3 regions of the Lysinibacillus sp. GW823-FHT06C08 genome follow, and region 1 is predicted to be linked to each of the others. Evidence: riboswitches for the same ligand, from Rfam matches in the RefSeq annotation. Region 1 holds a riboswitch; each other region holds the start of a gene.
What was found. A riboswitch is a leader RNA that binds a small molecule or an ion and turns the genes downstream of it on or off. The one in region 1 is predicted to bind S-adenosylmethionine.
Positions count from the first base shown of each region.

Region 2: another riboswitch for S-adenosylmethionine. It lies ahead of AC1Q6O_RS21650 (bifunctional homocysteine S-methyltransferase/methylenetetrahydrofolate reductase); the one in region 1 lies ahead of metK (methionine adenosyltransferase).
Region 3: another riboswitch for S-adenosylmethionine. It lies ahead of AC1Q6O_RS06740 (YezD family protein); the one in region 1 lies ahead of metK (methionine adenosyltransferase).

Region 1 covers NZ_JBXAHN010000004.1:247,882-256,113, reverse strand. The annotation lists gene AC1Q6O_RS12865 (prolyl oligopeptidase family serine peptidase) at 1-368, shown strand, start outside; gene AC1Q6O_RS12860 (alpha/beta hydrolase) at 448-1,404, opposite strand; gene pckA (phosphoenolpyruvate carboxykinase (ATP)) at 1,492-3,078, opposite strand; SAM riboswitch class I at 3,471-3,589, shown strand; gene metK (methionine adenosyltransferase) at 3,873-5,069, shown strand; gene AC1Q6O_RS12845 (gamma carbonic anhydrase) at 5,241-5,753, opposite strand; gene AC1Q6O_RS12840 (alpha/beta hydrolase) at 5,888-6,694, shown strand; gene AC1Q6O_RS12835 (alanine/glycine:cation symporter family protein) at 6,821-8,232, shown strand, end outside.
Region 2 covers NZ_JBXAHN010000014.1:34,436-42,667, reverse strand. The annotation lists gene desA (Delta(5) desaturase DesA) at 1-784, opposite strand, end outside; gene AC1Q6O_RS21660 (GNAT family N-acetyltransferase) at 893-1,393, opposite strand; gene metH (methionine synthase) at 1,494-4,925, opposite strand; gene AC1Q6O_RS21650 (bifunctional homocysteine S-methyltransferase/methylenetetrahydrofolate reductase) at 4,918-6,765, opposite strand; SAM riboswitch class I at 6,855-6,954, opposite strand; gene AC1Q6O_RS21645 (protoporphyrinogen oxidase) at 7,057-8,232, opposite strand, start outside.
Region 3 covers NZ_JBXAHN010000001.1:1,429,982-1,438,213, forward strand. The annotation lists gene AC1Q6O_RS06705 (Dps family protein) at 181-621, shown strand; gene AC1Q6O_RS06710 (general stress protein) at 817-1,266, shown strand; gene AC1Q6O_RS06715 (DMT family transporter) at 1,493-2,392, opposite strand; gene AC1Q6O_RS06720 (LysR family transcriptional regulator) at 2,527-3,405, shown strand; gene AC1Q6O_RS06725 (phosphopantothenoylcysteine decarboxylase domain-containing protein) at 3,480-4,154, shown strand; gene AC1Q6O_RS06730 (TetR/AcrR family transcriptional regulator) at 4,251-4,859, shown strand; gene AC1Q6O_RS06735 (DUF418 domain-containing protein) at 4,843-5,937, shown strand; SAM riboswitch class I at 6,108-6,202, shown strand; gene AC1Q6O_RS06740 (YezD family protein) at 6,236-6,427, shown strand; gene AC1Q6O_RS06745 (flavin reductase family protein) at 6,512-6,997, opposite strand; gene AC1Q6O_RS06750 (VOC family protein) at 7,155-7,940, shown strand; gene AC1Q6O_RS06755 (cold-shock protein) at 8,044-8,232, opposite strand, start outside.

The sequences.
Region 1 (8,232 bases):
GAAGGGATATTACTTCCGTTGTGACATGGGCTGGAGTTTCTGATGCAACGGCCACTTACTGGGAACGTACAGATATGCGACGGATGATGAAACGCGTTATCGGAGGAACACCAAACCGTGTACCGGAAGCCTATGATGCTCGTACACCTTTGTTTGAAGTAGAGCATATAACAGCTCCAGTGTTAATTATTCATGGCTATCAGGATGAGAATGTGGATATAGAGCATGCTAGACAACTGGCATTTTTCTTAGACGATGCTAATAAAACATACGAAACATGGTATGACCTTCATTATGCACACCAATACCCGCCAGCTAAAAATCGTGAAACCGTACGTGCTCTTTGTGAATGGATGAAGCAACACTAGAAAATGAAATTATTAAGGCCCCTTCTTAAATAGCTATCATCTGGAGATGAATAGGTATTCTAAAAGAAGGGGCACTTTATTATTTCATATAAGTTTCTAAGAAATACTGAATCGTTTCCCAATAGAGCTCGCCAGCTACGCTTTCCGCCTCGCCATGACCAGCACCTTCGACAAGTAATTTTTGCTTCGGTACATTTGCTGCCTCATATACGTCATTCAACATGGTCGAAGGGACAAAAGTATCGTTGTCTCCATGAATAAACAGCATAGGGGTTTTCGATTTTGCCACTTGATCAACAGCACTAGCTTCTCCCAGAGTATAGCCTGCTTTTAATTTAGTTACGACTGAAGAGAATTGCATAATTGGGAATGAAGGCAAGTGAAAGATTGCTTGTAATTGATAGGAAAATTCATCCCATACGGAAGAATAACCGCAATCCTCAATGATTGCCTTTACATTTGACGGCAAATCCTCGCCTGAAGCCATCATCACAGTGGCGCCTCCCATTGAAACTCCAAATAGCACAATTTCAGCATCTTTATTCCCGTTTACAATGTCGTCAATCCATGAAACAACATCAAAACGATCATGCCACCCCATGCCGATATAATCACCTTCACTTTGACCATGTCCTCTTGCATCGGGAATTAGCACATGATAGCCCATATCATAAAATTGTTTAGCATACTTAGTCATTTGTGTACCATCACTTGAATAGCCATGGAAAATAATTGCCCATTTGTCCGTGGGCTGGCTGTTTTGGATAGCGTAAGCATGCAGATTAAGAGAATCATAGGATTGAATAGCCTTCTCCTCATAATGCTTGTTAAACCATTGCTCACGGTCCTCTTTCTCTTGAGCCTCATTTGAATTGCTATCAATTAAATTATGGGGGGCATCTAGAACAGCTGTTTTATCAGTATCCGGATTTAATGCCAGATTATAAAAGTAGTTGCCTGCAAAAAAACCAGCACCAATAAATAATGCCAATAATATAGTAATGATTGCTACTAGTAATTTGTATTTTCTTTTCATATGTATCTCCCTATATTAGCTTCATCTATGTTTTATGGGAAAGAAAAAGAGAACGAATTATCTCGTTCCCTTTTCTTGTTCTAGTTGTTATTTTAATGGGCCACCAAGTGTAGTGATGGCTTCAGAAACGTTTGCAAATTTCTGGAAGTTTTCGTTGAATAAACCTGCAAGTTCAGCAGCTTTTGCATCGTATGCAGCTTTATCTGCCCATGCTTCACGAGGATTTAACACTTGTGAAGGTACACCTTCAACTGCTGTTGGGATGTGTAAACCAAATACAGCATCTTGTGTCGTTTCAACATTTGTTAATTTACCATCGATAGCTGCGCGCACCATTGTACGTGTATAAGAAAGCTTCATACGGCTACCAGTACCATATTCTCCACCAGTCCAACCAGTGTTCACTAGGAATACCTGTGCGCCATGTTCGTCAATTTTTTGACCTAACATTTCTGCATAAACTGTTGCAGGAAGTGGAAGGAATGGAGAACCGAAGCAAGTAGAGAATACTGGTTCTGGCTCTGTTACACCACGTTCAGTTCCAGCAAGTTTTGAAGTGAAACCACTTAAGAAGTGATACATAGCTTGCTCTTTTGTTAATTTACTGATAGGAGGTAAAACGCCAAACGCATCAGCTGTTAGGAAGATGATTGTTTTTGGATGACCTGCTACAGAAGGATCAACAATGTTTTCGATGTATTGAATCGGATAAGCTACACGTGTATTTTCTGTTAATGATCCATCATCATAATCACAAATACGAGTTTCTGGATCAACAGCTACGTTTTCTAAAACAGAGCCGAAGCGGATTGCATTGTAGATTTCTGGTTCTTTCTCAGCAGAAAGGTTGATCGTTTTTGCATAGCAACCACCCTCAATATTGAATACACCATTATCAGACCAGCCGTGTTCATCGTCACCGATAAGCTTACGGTCTGGATCAGCGGATAATGTTGTTTTACCAGTACCAGATAGACCGAAGAATAATGCTACATCGCCAGCTTCACCAACGTTTGCTGAACAGTGCATAGAAAGGATACCTTGTTGTGGTAATAAGTAGTTCATAATACCGAAAATAGATTTTTTCATTTCACCAGCATATTCAGTACCACCAATTAAGATAATTTTCTTTTCAAGTGATACAATGATGAATGTTTCAGAAGCAGTACCGTCAACCGCAGGATCTGCTTTAAAGTTAGGAGCTGAGATGACAGTGAAGTCTGCAACATGCGAAGCTAATTCGTCTTTAGTTGGACGGATAAATAATTGATGAGCGAAAAGGTTGTGCCAAGCGTATTCATTAATAACTTGGATGCTTAATTGTGAATCTTTGTCAGCACCAGCAAAGCCTTTGAATACAAATAATTCATCTTGTTCTTTTAAATATTTTATTACTTTTACATACAGGTTATCGAACACTTCAGAGGAAATTGGTTGATTGACTTTACCCCAGTCAATTTGATCTTTTGTGCTTTCTTCTTCTACTGTATATTTATCTTTAGGTGAACGACCAGTGTATTTGCCAGTTTCTGCACGAACTGCGCCATCTACTGTTAACATTGCCTCACCACGAGAAGTAGCTTTTTCTGCTAATTGTGGTACTGAAAGTTGAACGTTAATGTTACCGCCGCTTAATAATTCCTTCAGTTCGTTTGCAATTTCTACTGAATTCATCGATTAAATACCATCCTTTTTTATAGTATTCCCTTGATTTAGAGGGATTTTTTCTTAATTTCAAAAATAGTATAACACAATTGGTTAAATAATCTATACTAATTAAGAAATTATTTTAGAGTTTTTATTACTTTTCAATAAACTGACAAAAAATAATGTTTTTCGAGTAGAAAACATTCAATGCTACAGTAAATTGTCTAAAATTTGAGCCACACATATGTTACCACAAGATGCTAGGTATGTTGTAGGGATTAATTTTCTTCTGTTTACATCATCACCCAAGAATGAAAATTTTTATGGTGATTATTTGTTCCTTCCTTACTATACAGTAATACATAAGAAAATATTTGACAACGTTCTACCTTTTCAGTAACATGAAAATTGAACGGATACTCTTATCCCGAGCTGGTGGAGGGTCAGGCCCTGTGAAACCCGGCAACCTGCATGAATTATTTCACGACATGCGTTGGTGCCAACCTGATGCAAGGGAAAATCCCTTGAACGATAAGAGTGAAAGGTAACGAAGTCATTATTCCTTTCCTCATGTATAGTAACGTGAGTAAAGGATTTTTTTATTGTTAAAAATCAATGTAAAGGTAAGTATATGTAGTTCTTTCCTTATTATAATGACGGATCTTTCGAAATCCTCGTGTTAAAAGTAGCAGTTATTTTTTCACGTAAAGTGAAATGACAACAACAGCGGCTTGAGAGTTCAATCCTTAGGAGCGGACTTGACATGGGTAATGAGTACCGTATTCAAATACTTTTTGTAAGAGTAATAGGAGGAAAACTAAATGACAAAACGTCGACTGTTTACATCAGAAAGTGTAACAGAAGGGCATCCAGATAAAATTTGTGACCAGATTTCGGATGCCATATTAGATGCTATTTTAGCAGAAGATCCAAATGCACGTGTAGCGTGTGAGACAACTGTAACAACAGGATTAGTATTAGTAGCGGGAGAAATTACTACTTCTACTTATGTAGATATCAAAGGTATTGTACGTGATACTGTGGCAGAAATCGGATATACACGTGGGAAATATGGCTTTGATGCTGAAAATTTAGCGGTACTTGTAGCAATTGGTGAGCAATCTCCAGATATTGCTCAAGGTGTTGACCAAGCTTTAGAGGCTCGTGAGGGTTCTATGACAGATGCAGATATTGAAGCAATTGGTGCAGGGGACCAAGGCTTAATGTTTGGCTATGCATGTAATGAAACACCTGAGCTAATGCCGTTACCAATTAGCTTAGCTCATAAGTTAGCACGTCGTTTAACTGAAGTTCGTAAATCTGGTGAGCTAGCTTATTTACGCCCCGATGGTAAAACACAAGTAACAATTGAATACGATGACAATAACGTACCTGTACGTGTCGATACAATTGTTATTTCAACACAGCATGATGAAGAAGCAACACTTGAACAAATTCAGGCTGATCTAAAACAACTTGTGATTGCTCCTGTTGTGCCAAGCGAATTATTAGATACAAAAACAAAATACTTTATCAATCCGACTGGCCGTTTCGTCATTGGTGGGCCAAAAGGAGATGCTGGTTTAACGGGCCGTAAGATAATTGTTGATACATACGGTGGCTATGCACGACACGGTGGCGGTGCATTCTCAGGTAAGGATGCAACAAAAGTTGACCGTTCAGCTGCCTATGCGGCACGTTATGTAGCTAAAAATATTGTAGCAGCTGGTTTAGCAGAACGCGCTGAAGTCCAGTTGGCGTATGCAATTGGCGTGGCACAGCCTGTTTCCATTGCTGTTGATACATTTGGTACAGGAAAAGTGAAGGAAAGCGAAATCGTAGAATGGGTTCGTGAGCTATTTGATTTACGCCCAGCAGGAATTATTAAAATGCTTGATCTTCGTCGTCCAATTTATAAACAAACTGCAGCCTATGGTCACTTCGGTCGTACAGATTTAAATGTACCATGGGAACAAACTGATAAAGCTGACGCATTACGTGTAAAAGCACGTCTGTAAACTATTGTGCTAAAGTGCTGAAGTCGTTAGAAAATTATTCTAATGTATGATGAACAAAAGGGGCTTTTCTGCCCCTTTTGTTTTTTTGCAAAAATGCCCCGCCTTTATTCCTTGAACAATGGTCATGGAAAGCGAGGGATTTTTTATAATGAATGTATTCTTTATAAGCTTTTATTTTTGTAGAGATTTATAATACTGACCTTTTTCTACGTATTCACGTACGATACGCTCCATATCCTCTTTATCCTCAGCGTTTAATTCTCGGACAACTTTCGCTGGACGACCTAATGCTAAGCTATTTGGAGGTATGACTTTACCAGGAGGCACAAGACTTCCGGCTCCAATAAATGCACCCTCTCCAATCTCTGCTCCGTCTAAAATAATGGAGCCCATACCGATTAAGGCATTTTTTCGAATGGTACAGCTATGTAAAGTCACTTGGTGTCCTACTGTGACCTCATCTTCAATGATGAGTGGAAACCTAGGACTTTGATGTAAGCAGCAAAGATCTTGGATACTTACCCGTTCACCAATAATTGTTGGTGAAACATCGCCACGAATTACGGTATTAAACCAAATAGTTGTTTCAGCTCCAATTGTTACGTCTCCGGTAACAGTTGCATAATCGGCAATAAAAACAGATGGATCGATCTTTGGTGTTTTATCTTTAAATGGATAAATCATGAGAATCGCCTCTTTTCTTTCTGTAGATATAGTATTATCGTATCAAATACGCAACTTTAAGGAAATATAAAATTAAAATGTGCTGTTATTTCGATATAATCAAATTGTAATTATTTTTTAGGAGGACTATGTGAATGTGGAAATGGGAAGCTGATGGACAAGCAAAGGCTGTGATTGCTATTCTTCATGGTGCTTATGAAAACCACCGTTGGTATGCATGGCTTATAGAAAAATTAAGAATGGAAGGCTTCCACATAGTCATGGGGGATCTACCGAATCATGGCATCAATGCAAGATTTGCGCGTGTCCATGATGAGGACTTCAAATTGTACAATAAATATACAAGAAATCTCATTGAGAATGCCTTTTCATATAATTTGCCAACCTTTGTAATAGGGCATGGATTAGGCGCTACTTTAGTTCTTCATACCATGCAAAAGAAAAAGTATGAGTGTGCAGGTATTATTTTGACATCACCCTGGCTGCATTTGAAGCTTTTACCAGGTAAATTATCAAATGCTTTAACGAGTTTGAGTGCATTAACAGCAAATGTTAAATTGACGCATGACCTGACATTTGAAACATTAACGCGCAGTGTTGAGGGTAGAGAGGAAATGAAGGATGATATTCCATTTATGTCTGTTGTTTCAGTGAAATGGTATCGTGAGCTTCAACAGATGATGAAAAATTTAGTTATGCTACCTAAGCATGAATTTCCTAATATGCCTATGTTAATTATGACAGCTGAAAAAGATAAAATTACGGAAACTCGACAAATGCGCAATTGGCTTCATCAGCAAGAGCTAACCGAGTTTCAATTTAAAGAATGGGCAAATTGTTATCATAATTTATTTCATGAAGTAGAGCGTGAAGAGATTTTTATGTATATTCGAGATTTTATCAATAATGCTCTTAGACGGATTGGATATATAATAAAATAGTTTCGACACCTTCCAAATAATAGGATCCTTACTTAAATATTGTTACTTAAATATAATATTGTAATTTTCTGAAAAGTGTAATAATATAGTGACTTAAAGTAAGGTAATTCAAATTGGAGGGGTAAGATGGATGTAGTTGTTGGCAAATTGAATGACATATTATGGGGACCTTGGTTTATTTATGGTATCTTGTTGATTGGGCTTTTTTTCTCAGTCATTACAAGATTCCTGCAAGTAAGACTTATTAAAGATATGTTTGTGTTAATGTTTAAGGGGGAGAAATCAGAAAAGGGGATTTCCTCCTTCCAAGCAATGTCTATCGCACTATCGGGTCGTGTAGGTACAGGGAATATTGCCGGTACTGCAACAGCTATTGGGATGGGTGGACCTGGTGCTGTCTTTTGGATGTGGGCAATTGCTTTTATTGGTGCGGCAACCGCATATGTAGAATCAACATTAGCGCAAATCTATAAAGAAGAGAAAGATACTGAATATCGTGGTGGACCGGCCTATTACATAGAAAAAGGAATGGGTCAAAAATGGTTTGCAGTGATTTTCGCTGTAGCTGCTTTGATTGCTATGTTAATACTTATGCCAGGTGTGCAATCGAATGCCATTGCAGGAGCTGTTGAAAACGCTTTCGGTATTGAAACTTGGATTACAGGACTAATTATTGTCGTTTTACTTGGTGCTATCATTATTGGGGGCGTTAAATCGATTGCCAACGCTGCACAGGTAATTGTACCGTTCATGGCAATAGCCTATATTATTATGGCAATTATTATAATCGCTATGAATATTTCAGAGGTACCATCCGTCTTTGCTTTAATTTTCTCAAGTGCATTTGGAGCACAAGAAATATTTGGAGGTATTATTGGCTCCGCAATTGCTTGGGGTGTGAAACGAGGAATCTATTCAAATGAGGCTGGTCAAGGGACTGGGGCGCACCCAGCTGCCGCAGCAGAAGTATCCCACCCTGCTAAACAAGGGATTGTCCAAGCAGCGTCTGTATACATTGATACCTTATTAATTTGTTCAGCTACAGCCTTTATGATTTTATTTACGGGTATGTATAATGTACAAGATGAAAAGGCAGCCGAAGGAACAGATCCATTTATCCATGTTGGGGAATTCAATAAAGGCGGCTTAACGGGTGATGAGCAAATGACATTTGCTAAGAGTATTCAGGAAGGTGCTGCGTATACGCAATATGCAGTTGAATCATCCTTACCTGGACTTGGTGCACCATTTGTAGCTATCGCACTATTCTTCTTTGCCTTTACAACGATTATGGCGTATTACTATATCGCTGAAACAAATGTGGCTTATTTATTTAGAGGTAGTACCGAAAAGGTCTTCATCTGGATTGCGAAAATAGCGATTTTAATTGCAGCATTCTATGGCACAATCCGTACGTCTGGACTCGCTTGGGCAATGGGGGATGTAGGTCTTGGTCTGATGGTATGGATTAACGTTTTAGCCATTTTAATTATTATGAAACCGGCTATCGTTGCTTTAAAAGATTACGAGAAACAGAA
Region 2 (8,232 bases), on a different contig from region 1:
AAATTTTCGGCAATTTGTAATATGAGCTACCTTCTACTGCAGCTTTCACATAATCCCACTCTGAATCATGTTCAAAGTAAGAATCTTCATATGTGTGCTGAATATAAAATAACCAAATTCCTAAAGCACCCGCAATAAATAGTGTCACACCTTGGACTAATAAAAATGCTTGCCAGCCCATAAAGAAGATTAAAGCGGCACAAACTCCGGCAATGACAATATTCGTTAACATTGTGTTGGTACGTTCCTTTTGCTTTGCATCCTTACGATTAAAACGATTTAAAACAAGTACCATATATAAAGGTCCTAAACCAAACATTACAAATGGATTACGATAGAAGCGATACCATAATCGTTGACCCTTTGAGGATTGCATATATTCTTCCACAGTCATCATATCAATATCACCGATACCACGCTTGTCTAAGTTTGAGCTTGTTGCATGGTGAATTGTATGCTCACGCTTCCATTTTTCATATGGGAATGACGTTAACACTCCAGTAAAAAATCCAACCCAGTCGTTTGCCTTTTTACTTTTGAAAAATGACCCGTGTGTACAATCATGAAAGATAATAAAAGTTCTTACGACAAAACCAGCTGAAATAACGCTTAAACCAGCTGTTAGCCATGGTGAAACATCAACTAACAAGTAACCTGCCACCCACAAAGCAAATAACGGTACAATGGTATTGATCATTTGAAAAACACTTTTACGCATATCTGATTTAGCAAAAGGCGCTACATCTTGGCGTAATTTTTTTGTTTTTTCTTTAATTGTTGCCATCTTTTACTCCCTCGTTTCCTTTTCCTTATGATCTCATCATAAAACAAGAGTATAAGTCAGCAACAGACGCAAACATCACAAAAAGGATATGACATTTGTCATATCCTTTTATGAATTGGGTCCAGTCAGATGCAGTTGGTAGAACACAAGATCTAGCCATTGTTCAAATTTATAGCCTGCATTTTTAATGGTTCCTGCATATTCAAAGCCTAGTTTCTCATGTGCTTTAATACTACCAATATTTTCTCCATCTATACCAGCAACCAATGTCTTTACCCCTTGTTCCTTCGCTTTCTCTATTAGCTTAAGCATAAGATTCGTTGCAATACCTTTTTGATAGCGGTCCTTATGTACATAAACGGAGTGCTCCATTGTATATTTATAACCCGGATAAGGACGGAATTGACTATAAGTTGCAAAGCCAGCGACCATCCCATTATCGTCATATACAAACAACGGATTTCCTAATGCTTGCTGGTCGCTAAACCATTTCTTTTTTTCATCTAAAGATTGAATTTCATATCGATAGACTGCTTTGCTCGTTAAAATAATATCATTATAAATTTCTAACACCTCAGGTATATCTTTTTCTTCCATCAATCGAATCATTTTCCTCACGTCCTTCCGAAATTATCCTTACCTTCAATAGCAAGAAAAGAAGATATAGATAGGCAATCCATCCACTATCTATATCCTCATATTTTACGCCTTATACATTGAAGTATCGAGCATCAGGATGAGCAAAAACAATCGCCGATACAGATGCTTCTGGCTCCATCATAAAGCCTTCCGTTAAATGAACACCAATATCCTCAGGCTTTAATAAGCCAAACAATTTTTCTTGATCCTCTAAGTTTGGGCATGCTGGATAACCAAATGAAAAACGTTGCCCCTGATACTTAGCCGCAAAACGATCGCGCATCGTGAAGTCTGTCACGTCTGGGAAACCCCATTGATCACGAATTTCTTGATGCATGCGTTCAGCAAAGCCCTCTGCTAATTCTAGTGCCGTCGACTGCAAGGCATGACTTTCAAGAAATTTACCATCTTCTTTTAGTTGACGAGCTTTTGCCATAACTCCTTGCCCTGCTGTCACTACCATAAGTGCAACATAATCCATTTCTCCACTTTCTACCGTTCTTAAGAAATCAGCCAGGCATAAAAAAGGTTCGACCTGCTGACGTGGGAAAGTAAAACGTTCAATTTCTGTTTTGTTATCTGCTGGATCATAAATAATTACATCATCTCCATCTGCTTGGGCAGGGAAAAATTGATATAAACCTGAAGGCTTTAAAAGATCACTTTTTAAATAATCATCCACTAAATCTTTAAGCTCTGTTGCTCTAGGATCGCCAGCATCTAGTAATGGTTGAACTTGCCCTTTTAACCCCAGATGGTGCCCAAGCAATGTCCGCATATTCACATATGGATATAAATGTGAAACAGCATATTCTTTCTTTACATGACGACGCAAATCAGCCGGTAAAAATACGGGTGCTTCCTTTACTGTACGAGCAGGTTTTATTGTAATCTCTTTGACAGGACGAGCTGCTCGTTTTTCATCTGCCTCTAAACGTTTTTGGCGAGATTCCGCTATTTCTGCTAAGAAATTTTCACGTGTCCCCGCACCCATTAATAAATTGGCCTGCTCTAATCCCTGCATCGCATCCTTTGCGTAAATAACAGGACCACCATATTCATCAGCAATTTTTGTTTCCGTAAAACGCCGGGAAAGTGCAGCTCCACCTACTAAAATTGGCACATCAATTCCTGCCTCTTTGAAATCTTGGGCGGTAGTGACCATCTGCTGTGCTGATTTAACTAATAGACCCGATAACCCAATGAAATCTGGCTTTTCCTTGCGAATAGCTTCTATTAATTGAGCAGGCGTCACCTTAATACCTAAATCTACAACCTTATAGCCATTGTTACTTAAAATAATATCAACAAGGTTTTTTCCAATATCGTGCACATCACCTTTTACAGTAGCAAGCACCATTTTCCCCTTGCCTGCACTCTCCTCGTTCTTCTCCATATATTGCTCTAAATGGGCAACAGCAGCCTTCATCACTCCAGCAGATTGTAAAACCTCTGCTACGATCAATTGGTTATCATTAAATAAACGACCAACCTCAGCCATCCCATTCATTAAAGGCCCATTTATAATATCAAGAGGTGACTCAAATATTTCTCGGGCAGCCTCTAAATCAGCAATAAGTCCTTCTTTGGTCCCCTCCAATATATAGTAGGCTAAGCGACCTTCTACAGTTTTCGGAATATCTGCTTCAGTCTTTTCCTTCTTTTTATCACGATAAAAATCGGTAAATACGGCTAATGTTTCATCATTTGTATTAAATAACAAGTCATTGGCTAGTTTAATTTCCGCTTCTGGAATTGAGGCATACCGTTCTAGCTTTTCAGTATTGACAATGGCATAATCTAAACCAGCCTGTGTACAATGATAAAGATATACAGCATTGAGAACCTCGCGTCCAACCGGTGGTAAGCCAAACGAAATATTACTAACTCCAAGCACCGTTAATGCACGGGGCATTTTTTCTTTAATGAGACGAATTCCTTCAATTGTTTCTAGTGCTGAGCCAATATATTGCTCATCTCCCGTTCCTACTGGGAACATTAATGGGTCAAAAATGATATCTTCAGGTTGCATTCCCCATTTTTCTGTGAGTAATTGATAGGAACGTTCAGCAATTTCAAGCTTCCGATGACGATCGACTGCCATCCCTGTTTCATCGATTGTTCCCACAACTAACGAGGCACCGTACTTTTTCACTAATGGCAATACGGCATCAAACCGTTCTTCACCATCTTCTAGATTAATAGAGTTAATGATGGCCTTCCCTTGCGAAAACTTGAGTGCCTCTTCAATAACCTTTTCGTCTGTGGAATCAATAACAAGTGGAACCTTAACTTTTTTCACGACCTCCTGCATAAAGCCACGGATATCTGCTAATTCATCACGATCTGGGTTCGCCAAGCAAATATCTATGACATGTGCGCCATTTTTCACTTGCGCCCTTGCGATCTCTGCTGCTTCCTCAAATTTCCCATCAATAATTAAGTTTTTGAATTTACGAGAACCAATAACATTTGTTCTTTCCCCAATAAATAACGGACGCATAGAATCATCGTATAGAAGTGGCTCGATACCTGATACTGCGTGACCATGCGTTTTTTCTGGTAGCTGACGAGGCTTTTCATCTTTTAAAATTTCACGTATAGCCGCAATATGTGCAGGAGTTGTACCACAGCATCCACCCACAATATTGAGCCAACCCTTTTCTGCAAATCCTTTTAATTTTTGCGATAAAGATTCTGGAGACTCATGATAACATCCTTCTTCATCAGGTAAGCCTGCATTTGGATAACAGCTAATATACCCCGTTGACAGCTCTGCTAATGAGCGAATATGATCCGTCATAAATTCAGGTCCCGTCGCACAGTTTAAGCCCACCGATAATGGTTGAATATGCTCGATGGAAATATAAAAGGCATCAATGGTTTGCCCTGCAAGAGTAGTCCCCATAGGCTCAATTGTTCCAGAAATCATCACAGGTAATTCTTTACCAGTTACCTCGAAAGCACGAGTTACCCCAAGGGTACCTGCTTTCACATTTAACATATCCTGACTTGTCTCTAGCAATAGCACATCTGCCCCTGCTTCAATCAATGCCTTTGCCTGCACAAAGAAATTTTCTTCTAATTCATCAAATGTAATGCCGCCTGTAACTGACAACGTCTTCGTTGTTGGACCCATTGCGCCTGCAACAAAGCGGGGCCAGTCGGAAGTCGTATAATTGTCAACTGCTTGACGGGCAATTTCAACTGCACGTTTATTAATTTCTTCCGCTTTTGCACCTAGATTATATTCATTTAATACAAGAGGTGTTCCACCAAATGTATTTGTACAAATAATATCTGCCCCTGCCTCTAAGTACTTATGATGAATTTTCTCAATGACATCAGGTCTAGTAAGCACTAAATTTTCATTACAGCCATCTAGGTCCTCTCCACCAAAATCATCTGCTGATAAGTTTTCATTTTGCAGCATGGTTCCCATTGCGCCATCTAGAATTAATATTCTTTTATCAAGTTGTTCTTCAATCATGTGCTTAGCCATTTATACTTACCCCTTTTTTCTGTTCATCCAATTGCTCTATATATTTCATTAATTCTAATGTCACATCGTAGCGTAAAAATGGTGTAATAAGGTAAATACCTTGGAAATATTGCGCAGCCACTTCTACTAATTCCTTGGCAATTGCAATCCCCTCAAGTGTAGCGCGTTCCTTATCTTCACCACATGCTTTCATCCTTGATAAAGCATCTTCAGATAATTTTATGCCTGGCACCTCATGATGTAAAAACTCTGCACTTTTATAACTCGTAACGGGCATAATGCCAATATAAATCGGTGCTTGTAAATGCTTCGTTGCTTCATATATTTCTATAATTTTTTCCTTTGTATAAACAGGCTGTGAAATGAAATAGTCTGCTCCATGCTCAATCTTTTTTTCTAAGCGTGCCACAGCACGATCTAAAACACGAACATTAGGGTTAAATGCAGCAGCCACAGAGAAGTTAGCCTTTTTCCGTAGTGGTTTCCCTGAGAAAGAAACCCCTTCATTTAATTGTTTAATTAATTGGATAAGCTCCATCGAGGAGACATCATATACGCTAGTGGCACCAGGGAAATCTCCAACCTTCGTTGGGTCACCCGTAACAGCTAGCACATCATGAATTCCTAAGGCATTTAACCCCATTAAATGTGATTGAAGACCAATTAAATTACGATCTCGACAGGTAATATGTGTAAGGGGGCGCACGCCATTAGTACTTTTCAATAACGCCCCCATTGCAATATTGCTAATACGTGGGGATGCCAATGAATTGTCTGCCATCATCACTACATCGGCACCTGCCTCATATAGTTGTTTGGCCCCTTCAAGAAATCCATCTATTTCTAAGTGTCTAGGTGTATCCAACTCTACGATGACCGAGCGTTCACGCTTTACTTTTTCATGAAGTGGTTCAAATTTAGCTGGCTCGGCATCACGAACAATTTCAATCTTTTTAGGCTTCGCATGCTTTTCACTAACTGGTGATAGCTCTTCTAAATACTTCTTTGCGGCTGCAATATGCTTTGGTGTCGTACCACAACAACCCCCAATTAAGCGAACACCCTGATCACGCAGTTCAACAGCAGCGCGACCAAAATAATCAGCCTCCGACTCATAAACAACACGCCCGTCCTCTAAATCTAATAGCGAAGCATTTGGATAGGCTGACATAAATGCCTTTGCCGGAAGTTCTACAGCCTCAAACGCTTGAATCGTATGATATGGACCTAGACGGCAATTGACACCAACAATATCTGCACCAAGAATCTCTAACTCATGTAGCGCATTATTTAAAGACATACCATTTTGTAAAACACCAGGCTCATGCATAGATACTTGAGCAATTATCGGTATATTAGTTTTGGCGCGTAGCACGTTTAATGTTGCTGTTAATTCTTCAAAATCATAATAAGTTTCGAGTAAAAGGCCATCAGGATTTCCTGCAAGTAACACACTTGCCTGCTCTTCAACGGTCGCTAATATGTCATCTAATGTTGCATCGCTTTTACGAATGCCACGAATTCCACCAATTGTTCCTAAAACAAATTGACCGCCATCCGCTGCTGCTCGCTTAGCAATAGTAATAGCTGCTTCATTAAATTGTTTGACACTTGATTCTAGTCCATAGCGAGCTAATTTAATGGCATTGGCACCGTACGTATTCGTTTGAATAATATCAGCACCCGCTGCGATATATTCTCTATGAATCTTTTCAATTAATTCAGGTCTCTGAACATTCATTTCCTCATGACAATACTCCAATCCATAGCCATACAACACTGTGCCTATTGCACCGTCTGCCGTCAATACATGCGTTTTTAATTTTTCAAGCAATCCCATAAAACTAGCCTCTCTTCCTCTATTTCTGTATAATAAAAAGCCTTCTTTTATATAAAAAGAAGGCTTTAACGACTCATCATTATTGTTCCTTCTCATCTTCGACTCAACGGTCTTCTGGATTTAGCACCTGACAAAAAGTTGGTTGCTGAAGCTTCAATGGGCCAGTCCCTCTGCTTCTCTTGATAAGAATTATTAAGTATGAATTTTTTAAATAATTAAAAGAATCATATCGTTTACAGACGAATGAGTCAAGACTATTTCACATAACAAAGAAATTATTTGCTTAAAAACTTAGAAATTGGATAGTTCTTCTGCAAGCTCTTCACCAATTTTTTTCCCATTTTGAATGCAAGCACCAATACCTACTCCAAAATAAGAGCAACCCGCTATCGATAAATTCGGATAGTTTTCATTCAGCTCTAGTAGTAAGCCTTGTAGCGCTTCCCGGTGAGCTAAGTCATATTTAGGCATTTGATCAATCCACTTTGTGACATTCACAACGGTTGGCTTTTCATCAATTCCTAGGCTTTTCCGAACATCTTCTAAAGCGACGGCTGCCAATTCGTCGTCAGTCATTTTACGTAACTGCTCATACGCCGGATTAATACTCTTATAGAATAGGCGAACAAGTAGTTGATTGTTTTTCGATGTATGCTTCCACTTGCGACTCGTCCAAGTTGCTGCATTACAAGTGACATCAGAATTATGCGATACAATATAGCCTGTTCCATCCGCAGGTAAGTTTGCATCAGGCACATCAAAGCCTAGATAAATAGTAATGGCTGATGCTGTAGTAAACTGATCAAAATAATGTGTTAAGGAGTCGTCCTGTAATATACTTTGAACCGCTTCATTCGGTAGCGCTAGAACAACATAATCTGCCTCAATGTATTGACCATTTGCTAATGAAATCGAATACTTGTTCTCCATTTTTTGGACATGATTTGTGGCTACCCCTTTAATGATGTCTACCTCTGTTAATTTCTGTTCTAATCGCTCAATTAAAGAGGATAATCCATTTTGAAATGAAATAAATTTTTTATTAGCAGCTTTAACAAATTGCTCACGATTCGCATCAAAACCTTTTATGATACTTCCATAGTCATTTTTATAGTCAATTAAATACGGTAAAGTGGAGGCAATAGAAAGTTGGTGTAAATCACCAGAATAGACACCTGCTAAAACAGGTGCAATTTGATTTTCCACAAGCTCTTCGCCAAGATAATAAGTTAAAAATTCCCCTATTGAGCTTTCTTTTGTAAAACCTGCATTGGGTAAAGTTAAATCTTTTAAAGCTTCTTGTTTGGCCTGGTCAGAGATAAGTGTGCTTTCCTCAAGTGATGCCACACTCATAGGTATACCGAAAGTAGAATCCGCTGGAATGGCGTGCAGCTCGTTATTTGTATAAATATAGGATATACCTGTTTCGTTGTAAACGAGATGATCTTCAAAGTCTAGCTCCTGCAC
Region 3 (8,232 bases), on a different contig from region 1:
AAGTGAAATAATTTAATAGAATAGTTGAAATATTCTTAAAGAAAAGAGTCCTGTTTTTTAATCCAGTAAGTAGGAGTATGTTTGAAATATTGCTAGACGGGAACAATATGTGTATAGCCAACATCATTTGTAACGCATACTAAAGGCTAGAACAATTGACACATTGGAGGAGAAGTAATTATGACACAAAACTTAAACAAACAATTAAATAAGCTAGTATCAACATGGTCAGTACTTTATACAAAGCTGCACAATTATCATTGGTATGTCACAGGGCCTGCATTCTTTACACTGCATGCAAAATTTGAAGAATTGTATAATGAAACAACGTTGAATTTAGATGAAATTGCAGAACGCATTCTTTCGAAGGATGGCAAGCCTGTTGCGACTTTAAAAGAACATCTAGAGCTATCCTATGTAGAGGAAGCAACAGGAAATGAGTCGACGGAGGAAATGGTAGCAACGACGATTTCGGATTTCCAAAAGCTTATGAAAGCGTTGAATTCCACAATGGAGCTAGCAGCAGAGGAAGGGGATGACCGTACAGAGGATTTACTGAATGCGATGTACCAATCCCTTGAAAAGCATACTTGGATGTTAAAAGCCTTCCTCGACAAATAAACGGTTTACAAGCATTCCCAGACAATTTGGGGATGCTTTTTTTTTAGGTTTTTTATCTCTTTATGACAAAAAGAGGACTTGTATAAAAGCATAGTAACATTTATTACAGTTTGGTAACGAAGCGGCAAAAAGAGTTTGTTTCCCCATAGTCAGGGTAATTATTTAGTAAGCCATACAAATTAGGAGGAATTGAACATGAACATGAACATGATGAATGAACAAAATCCAAAAATTGAGGTGGCCCATACAAGGGACGAAATGCTTCATATTCTAGAAAATATGCGAACAGAAGGTTTCCATAAAGAGGATATCCATATTATTGCGAAAGACTCCCAGCAGTTGGAGGATGTGAAATGGGATGATGATGTCCACACACATGAGGCTGGTAACTGGGTGGACCAATTTAAATCTTGGTTTACAGGTGATTCTGCTGTAACAGAAGGATTAAAACGCTTTAATCTTTCCGAGGGGCAAATCGCTTACTATGCTCATCTTGTAGAGCAGGGGAGTATCGTATTATTTGCAGAACGGGATGATGATTATGATACGCTACAATCACAACACCCGGAAACAGCTGCTGAGCAGGAAGAGCGTTTAAGACAAGAACGCCTGAATGAGGCTGAGCAACTTAGAAGATTTTTATAAAAGGAAAACAGTTTGATCATTGTGAATCACTCTGTTCAGACTGTAGACAAACTCTCAATGAATTTTGAGTTTGTCTACAGTCTTTTTTCTTTGACAATTTGACAATAAAATAAAGTAAAGCTCGACCCCGCCCGCAGAAAGCGTACACCCTAGTAGCTAGTGTATTACTAAAAATGGCTGTTGCCCATAGTTTGAACAGAGTGATCATTGTGGATCACTCTGTTTTTTAATGAATTACTTTTTCTGGTGCATCTTTTTTAATAAAGCGCAATACATGGAAATGCTCTAATTGAGCAAATAAATTACCAATCAAAATAAAGCTACCACCAATAACGAGTTTCACTGTCAATCCTTCACCGATGAACATCATCGCAAACATTGCTGCAAATATAGGTTCTAGGGAAAAAATTAGACCTGTATGTGTAGCAGAAGTATACTGTTGTGCAACAGTTTGACCAACGAAGCAAAACGCACTACAAATGATTCCAAGACCTAAAATAGCAATCCAGGATGTCGTATTATTTGGTAACGTCGGTGTTTCCAATAATAATGTTAGGATTAGCGCATAAATGCCAGCGAAGCCTAATTGGTAAATGCCGTATGAAATAGATTCCACATTCCGTGTAAATGAACTGTTTAAAAGTAAATAAATAGAATAGCATAGAGCAGCGATTGCTACTAACAAATCTCCTTTATGGAAGGAGAATGAACCTTGCGCCGTTAATACTGTTATACCAATCATCGTACAAATAATTGCAAAGCTGACGGCTCTGGAAGGTAATTTTTTATCAATAAAGCTACTGAAAATCGGCACTAATACAACCGTTAGACTTAAAATAAAGCCTGCATTTGAAACTGACGTGGACTGTAAGCCAAATAAGCTTAATGCGAACACAATGAATAATAAAAATCCTTGGATAGCTGCATATTTTAAAGTCTTACCATTTACCTTAATCATCCGTTTATAAAAAATAAGCCCTGCTACTAAAAATGCGATGATACAACGCAATGCCACCACATTATAAACAGCCAATGTTTCAAGCCCCATGACCATAAAGGTATAAGATAGTCCCCAAAACATTGTGACAATAACCATCAATACATTTGCTTTTCCTTGGATACTCATTATGTTCACCTACCATCTGTGTACTAAAACAGTTTTTATACTAAAAATTACTATATATCTTGTGTTGAGATTAGTAAAACGAATGTTTATAATGATTAGGATTAAAAAAATTCATGTATGTAGAGGTATTGCTGATGAGCTTAGTGAAATATGAGATTTTAACAAAGGTAGCAGAGGTAGCAAGCTTTACAAAAGCAGCAGATGCACTCGGACTAACTCAGTCTGCTGTCAGTCACGCCGTGTCAAGTTTAGAAAAAGATTTTGGATTTGCGCTCATACATCGAAGTAGAGTGGGTGTCACACTGACAAGTGAGGGGCAAACCATGCTAAGGGCGATGCGTCAGGTTTTAGACGCACAGGAATTATTGCAACAAGAGGCAGCACATATTCATGGAGTAACAAGAGGAAACGTGCGTATTGGCGTTATTTCAAGTATATCTTCCAATTGGATGCCAGAAATTATTAGGATTATGGATAATCAGTTTCCTGGAATACAGGTGGAATTACGCGAGGGTGATTATTATGAAATTGAACAATGGCTACTCAGTGGGGAAATAGAGGCTGGTTTTTTAAATGGTCAAAAATCTGAGCAATATCAGTATACGGAATTACAGCAGGACCCTTTATTATGTATCGTTTCAGATCAAAGTCCACTATTTAATAAGTCTGAGATCGATATTGTTGATTTGGAAGATATGCCTTTTATTATGACTTCCTATAAAGGGACCAATGATGTCAAAGTTTTGTTGGAACAATATCATGTGAAGCCCAATATTCGCTTTGAGCTTTCAGAGGAGGTCGGCATTGTTTCCATGATTTCTCATCAACTTGGGATTAGTATTTTACCCCAATTGGTCATTCAGACTTTGCCGCCTACCTTAAGAGCGATTCCTCTGAAGCAAGGTGCCTACCGTACGATTGGGATTGCGATGAAGCATAATGCATCACCTGTAACGAAGAAATTTGCGGAAATTTTAAGTGCATGGTTAATGGAACAAAAAAATGCACTATGATGGAATCTATTGAAGCCTATCCTTGCATTACGGTAAAATAGTAGGTGTATATATTTTAGAAAATAGGTGAGTGGATGGGGACATTACAAGGTAAAACCGTACTCATTACAAGTGGGGGAACACTTGAAAAATGGGATCGTGTACGAGGGCATACGAATTTATCAAAAGGGACAATGGGCTGTTATTTAGCGGAGGCGGCACTCGCTGCTGGTGCTAATGTAGTATATATGCATGGTTATTTTGCACAGCTTCCAGTGAATCACGATCAAATGAAATTGATTAGATTTGAAGGTATTGAGGATTTAGGAGAAAAGGTTCGTCATGCTGTCCAACAAGAACATGTAGATATCGTTATTATGGCTGCGGCTGGCTCCGATTGGGTCATCGATAAAGTATATGATCAATCAGGCAATTTGATGGAGGAAGCGGGGAAAATGCCTTCCGATGAGCCACCTATTATTCATTTTAAAAAGGCGCCAAAAGTCTTAGGGCAAATTAAAGGCTGGCAACCGAATGTGACGCTAGTAGGGTTTAAGCTAGAAGCGACCGATGACGAGGAGTTTTTATTAGCACGTGCACGACTGCGAATGGAAACAGCTCATGCTCAATTGATGGTAGCCAATAGCTCTCAATCTTTATATGGCGGGGACGAGCCCCATTGGATTGTACCTGCTGATGGACTGCCTATGAAAGTAATGGGCAAGCAAAAAACAGCCGAAGCTTTAATGATATATTTACAACATCAATAAATATGAACTGTGTAGAGAAATATTTCTACACAGTTTTTTCTTGTCTAAAAGAGGAGTATCATTTAATATTTACTTAACGGTCGGTAAAAAAGGAGAATGATGATGGGGAATAAGGAACAAACTTTTCAAAAGATTATAGAAGTTGCTTATGTGATGTTTGCAGAAAAAGGGTTTGAAAAAACAAGCTTAGCCATGATTGCTGCAGAGGTCGGTATATCAAAACCAGCCATTTATTATTATTTTCAATCAAAGGATCAATTAATCACTTACTTATTTGATGAACTGTATAAAGTAATTCAACAAGATGTCGCTGTGGATTATAAAGAGCTTTCTCGCGTTAATTTCAAGGAGGAAGTACTCGAGCTGGGCTATAAGTCTATTGAGGCGCAGGGCAAGGATCCTTATTTTAATAAAATATTTAACCAATATGTACTATTAGCAGCTCGCGATGAAAGCTATAAGAAACAATTAGTAGAGCTAGAAACCAGCTTTTTAACAAGCTTTGTGGAAGTCCTACAATATGGCGTGGAGCTAGGGGTTCTAGAGGATACTCCCACTATAGAAGCAAAGGCACAGATGCTAGCCTTGGTCTATGATAATATCGGTAATTTCATGTTAACAGGTAACCAATTGGACTACAGAGCTATTTGGAAGGAGGCTGTGCATAGTGTTATCCAAGGAGGCGAAGATGGCAATAAGAGATGATAATCGGCGCATTGAAGGTCTTGATTTTGCAAGAGCTCTCGCCATGTTTGGTATGTTCATTGTCAATTTTGGAGTCATAACGGGTTCTACAACGAATGGTTCAACATGGTTGATGGCCTTACAAAATCTATTTGAGGGGCGTGCCTCGGCCGTATTTGTCATGCTAGCAGGAATAGGAACAGCTTTAATGACTCGTCAGGCTAGAGAGACTAAGGACCCAATACTTCTTCGTAAGAATCGACTTACTTTGTGGAAGAGGTCGTTTTTGTTATTCGTGATAGGAATAGTCCTATATGCAGTAGGCTGGACAGGAGATATCTTACATTATTATGGCGTGTATATGTTTGTTGCCGCATGTTTGATTGCCCAATCCAAGAAAATGATGATGTTCATAATCGGTGTCATCCTCATCCTTTCACAATGGCTCCAAATTCAATTTAATTACTTCGCTGGGTGGCATCCAACATATGTATTACTAGAGTATCTTGATTTTTGGACACCGGCAGGATTTATAAGAAATTTGATGTTTAATGGCTATCATCCACTATTTCCCTGGATTTGTTTCTTTCTAATTGGCATGGTAATCGGCACATTAGATTTAACTAATCGTTCATTACGAAAAATCTTATTGGTGATGGGCTTATTGCTAGTCATAATGACGGAGACTTTTTCAACGATATTTATTAAGATGACAACGATCCATTTATTAGATGTAGAGAGTGCATTGTATTTATTTGATACGGGACCGATTCCACCGAATATGATGTATGTTCTATCTAACTCAGCGTCGGCAATTGTCCTTATCGTGGGCTCCATCTATCTTGTTGAGACATGTAAAAATAAAGTAATTGAAGCTTTGATCTTTACGGGACAATTGTCTTTAACGCATTATGTCGGCCATGTTTTTATTGGGATTGGAATATTAATTGTTTGCCAAAAGTTGGAGAATCAGACGCTTACCTTTTCCATGCTATATGCCTGCTGTTACTTTGTAGGATGTGTGCTTGTTTCTGTCTGGTGGAGAGCTAAACATCGTCGAGGTCCCCTTGAATTCTTGATGAGGAAATGGAGTTCGTAATAAATTAATGGATTGCCATCTATTTCTCGTTGATTAGGCATAAAATACTTTAGATATAGATAGTTTTCTAATCTAAAATAATCATTACAAAGTATTCAGCTAGGTTTTCTAATATTTTATATTGACAATCTTATTACAGAATTATAGAATTATTTTCAAGAAACGCAGTACTCTTATCAAGATAGGTGGAGGGACTTGGCCCAATGAAGCCTCGGCAACCGAAACATAGGTGCCACTTCCAACCGATGTATCTGAGAGATAGGAGGGGCTATCAATCAGTTTGATGCATTGGCCTCTTTTGTACAACAAGGATGAAAAAGAAGGGGTGTATCGTATGGCTCAGTCGGCAAAGGTAGAAGATAAGAAATTAGAGGCTATTGCAAAGGCCATTCAAAATCTTGAATTTGGTGAAGTGCATATTACGATTCAGGATGGTGTAATTGTTCAAATTAATAGGCTTGAAAAGCAGAGATTTCCTCAGAAGAAATAAAGGATCATTTCAGTTGAACGATGTGAAAAGGCCACCAATAAGCATGGTTTCCGTTGCTTACAAGTGGCCCTTTTTTTATGGCAATTAGCTATAGAAGCTTTTTGGAATCTGACCGATATGACGGCGATGATAGAGAAGGGGCTCCTTTTGAGAGTTTGTAATATCTAGCACCTGGCCAATAAAAATAGTATGATCACCTGCATCTATTTGCTGAAAGGATTTACATTGTAAAATAGCTGCTGTATCATGTAAAATCGGTAGTCCTAAAGAAGAAGTAGACCATTTTGCTTGAGCAAAGCGATCTGGGACTTTACTTGCAAATAATGTACATAATTGCTCTTGATCACTTGCTAAAATATTGACAGCGAATTTTTCCGCACTCATAAAGTAAGGATGGAGCTGAGATTTTTTATCAAGTGACCATAAAATAAGTAGTGGATCAATAGAAACAGATGCAAAAGAATTGACGGTTAAGCCAATTGGATTCGTTTCATGACAAGCTGTAACAACTGTTACACCTGTAGGATAGTTACCTAATGCCAATTTAAAAGCAGCAACATGATCTGTCATTCAAATCACCTCTTTATAGTTAGTAATAAATTAGTTAACGGAGTTAGTAGGTAAATTGCACTTTTTTCATACCATATAGTAACTCCTTTTCTTAAGTAAATATTAAATCAATTACACATCCAGGTAAAGCTAATGGGGGAAAGAAAGGGGAATTGCCATGACTTTATATTTTGATCATCTGGTACATCAAGTAGAATCACCGGAAAATATAAAGGTTTTCTTCAATAAACGAAATGTCCATACAGTGAACGGTGGTCAACACACGATGTGGGGGACTTACAATACGCTAAGTTATTTTGGCTTAAGCTATATTGAACAAATCGCTATTTATGATCGTGATTTATTTGAGCAAGCGGCCCTGTACCCATATTCCCTACATTATACGTTTAAACGTGATCGTGAGCGCCAAGGATTTTCACGAATTGCCTTGCGCACCAAAAATATTGAAGACGATGGTCAACGATTGCGTGCATTGGGCTATGAAGTATATGGTCCCGATGCTTGTAGCCGCACAAGACCAGACGGCACGATAATCGAATGGAAGCTATTGCATTTTGGCAGACCTGGCCTTTCAGTGGATTTTCCTTTCTTAATTGAATGGGCAGATGGAGATGAGGAGCGTTTGGCTCAATTAAAGGCTAGTGGCGCGATTGATGAAAAACAAGCCATTACAATGGAATCCATTCAGTTTTTTGTCAAGGATGTGGAGGAGACGGTGCAGCTTTGGCAGAAAGTATTACAACTACCCGAGTTTGAGCAGCATGAGCAGTTTATGTCTCTACAGCTAGCGAATATGCGCTTGGATTTTTATGAGGAAGCCTCAGCATCTAGCATGACGCTCGGTCATTTAAAAGAAGGGCCAATCGGTGTAACATTAAAGGATCCACACCGAACAAAGGAAACATTAGTGTGTCCAGGTGCTTTTTATTGGATTAATAAATAAATTAAAAATCCACTTCAATCGTTGAAGTGGATTTTTATGTGCAAACATGCAAAAAGTGGATTGAGCCATTTTCAAATACTTCATCCACTTACTATATTCTAGCTTATAATTTTACAACATTTGATGCTTGCGGGCCGCGATTGCCTTCCACAACATCAAATGAAACCTTTTGACCTTCTTCAAGTGTACGGAAGCCTTCCTCCTGGATGCCCGTAAAATGTACAAATACATCTTCTCCATCATCACATTCAATAAAGCCATAACCCTTTTCATTATTGAACCACTTTACGAT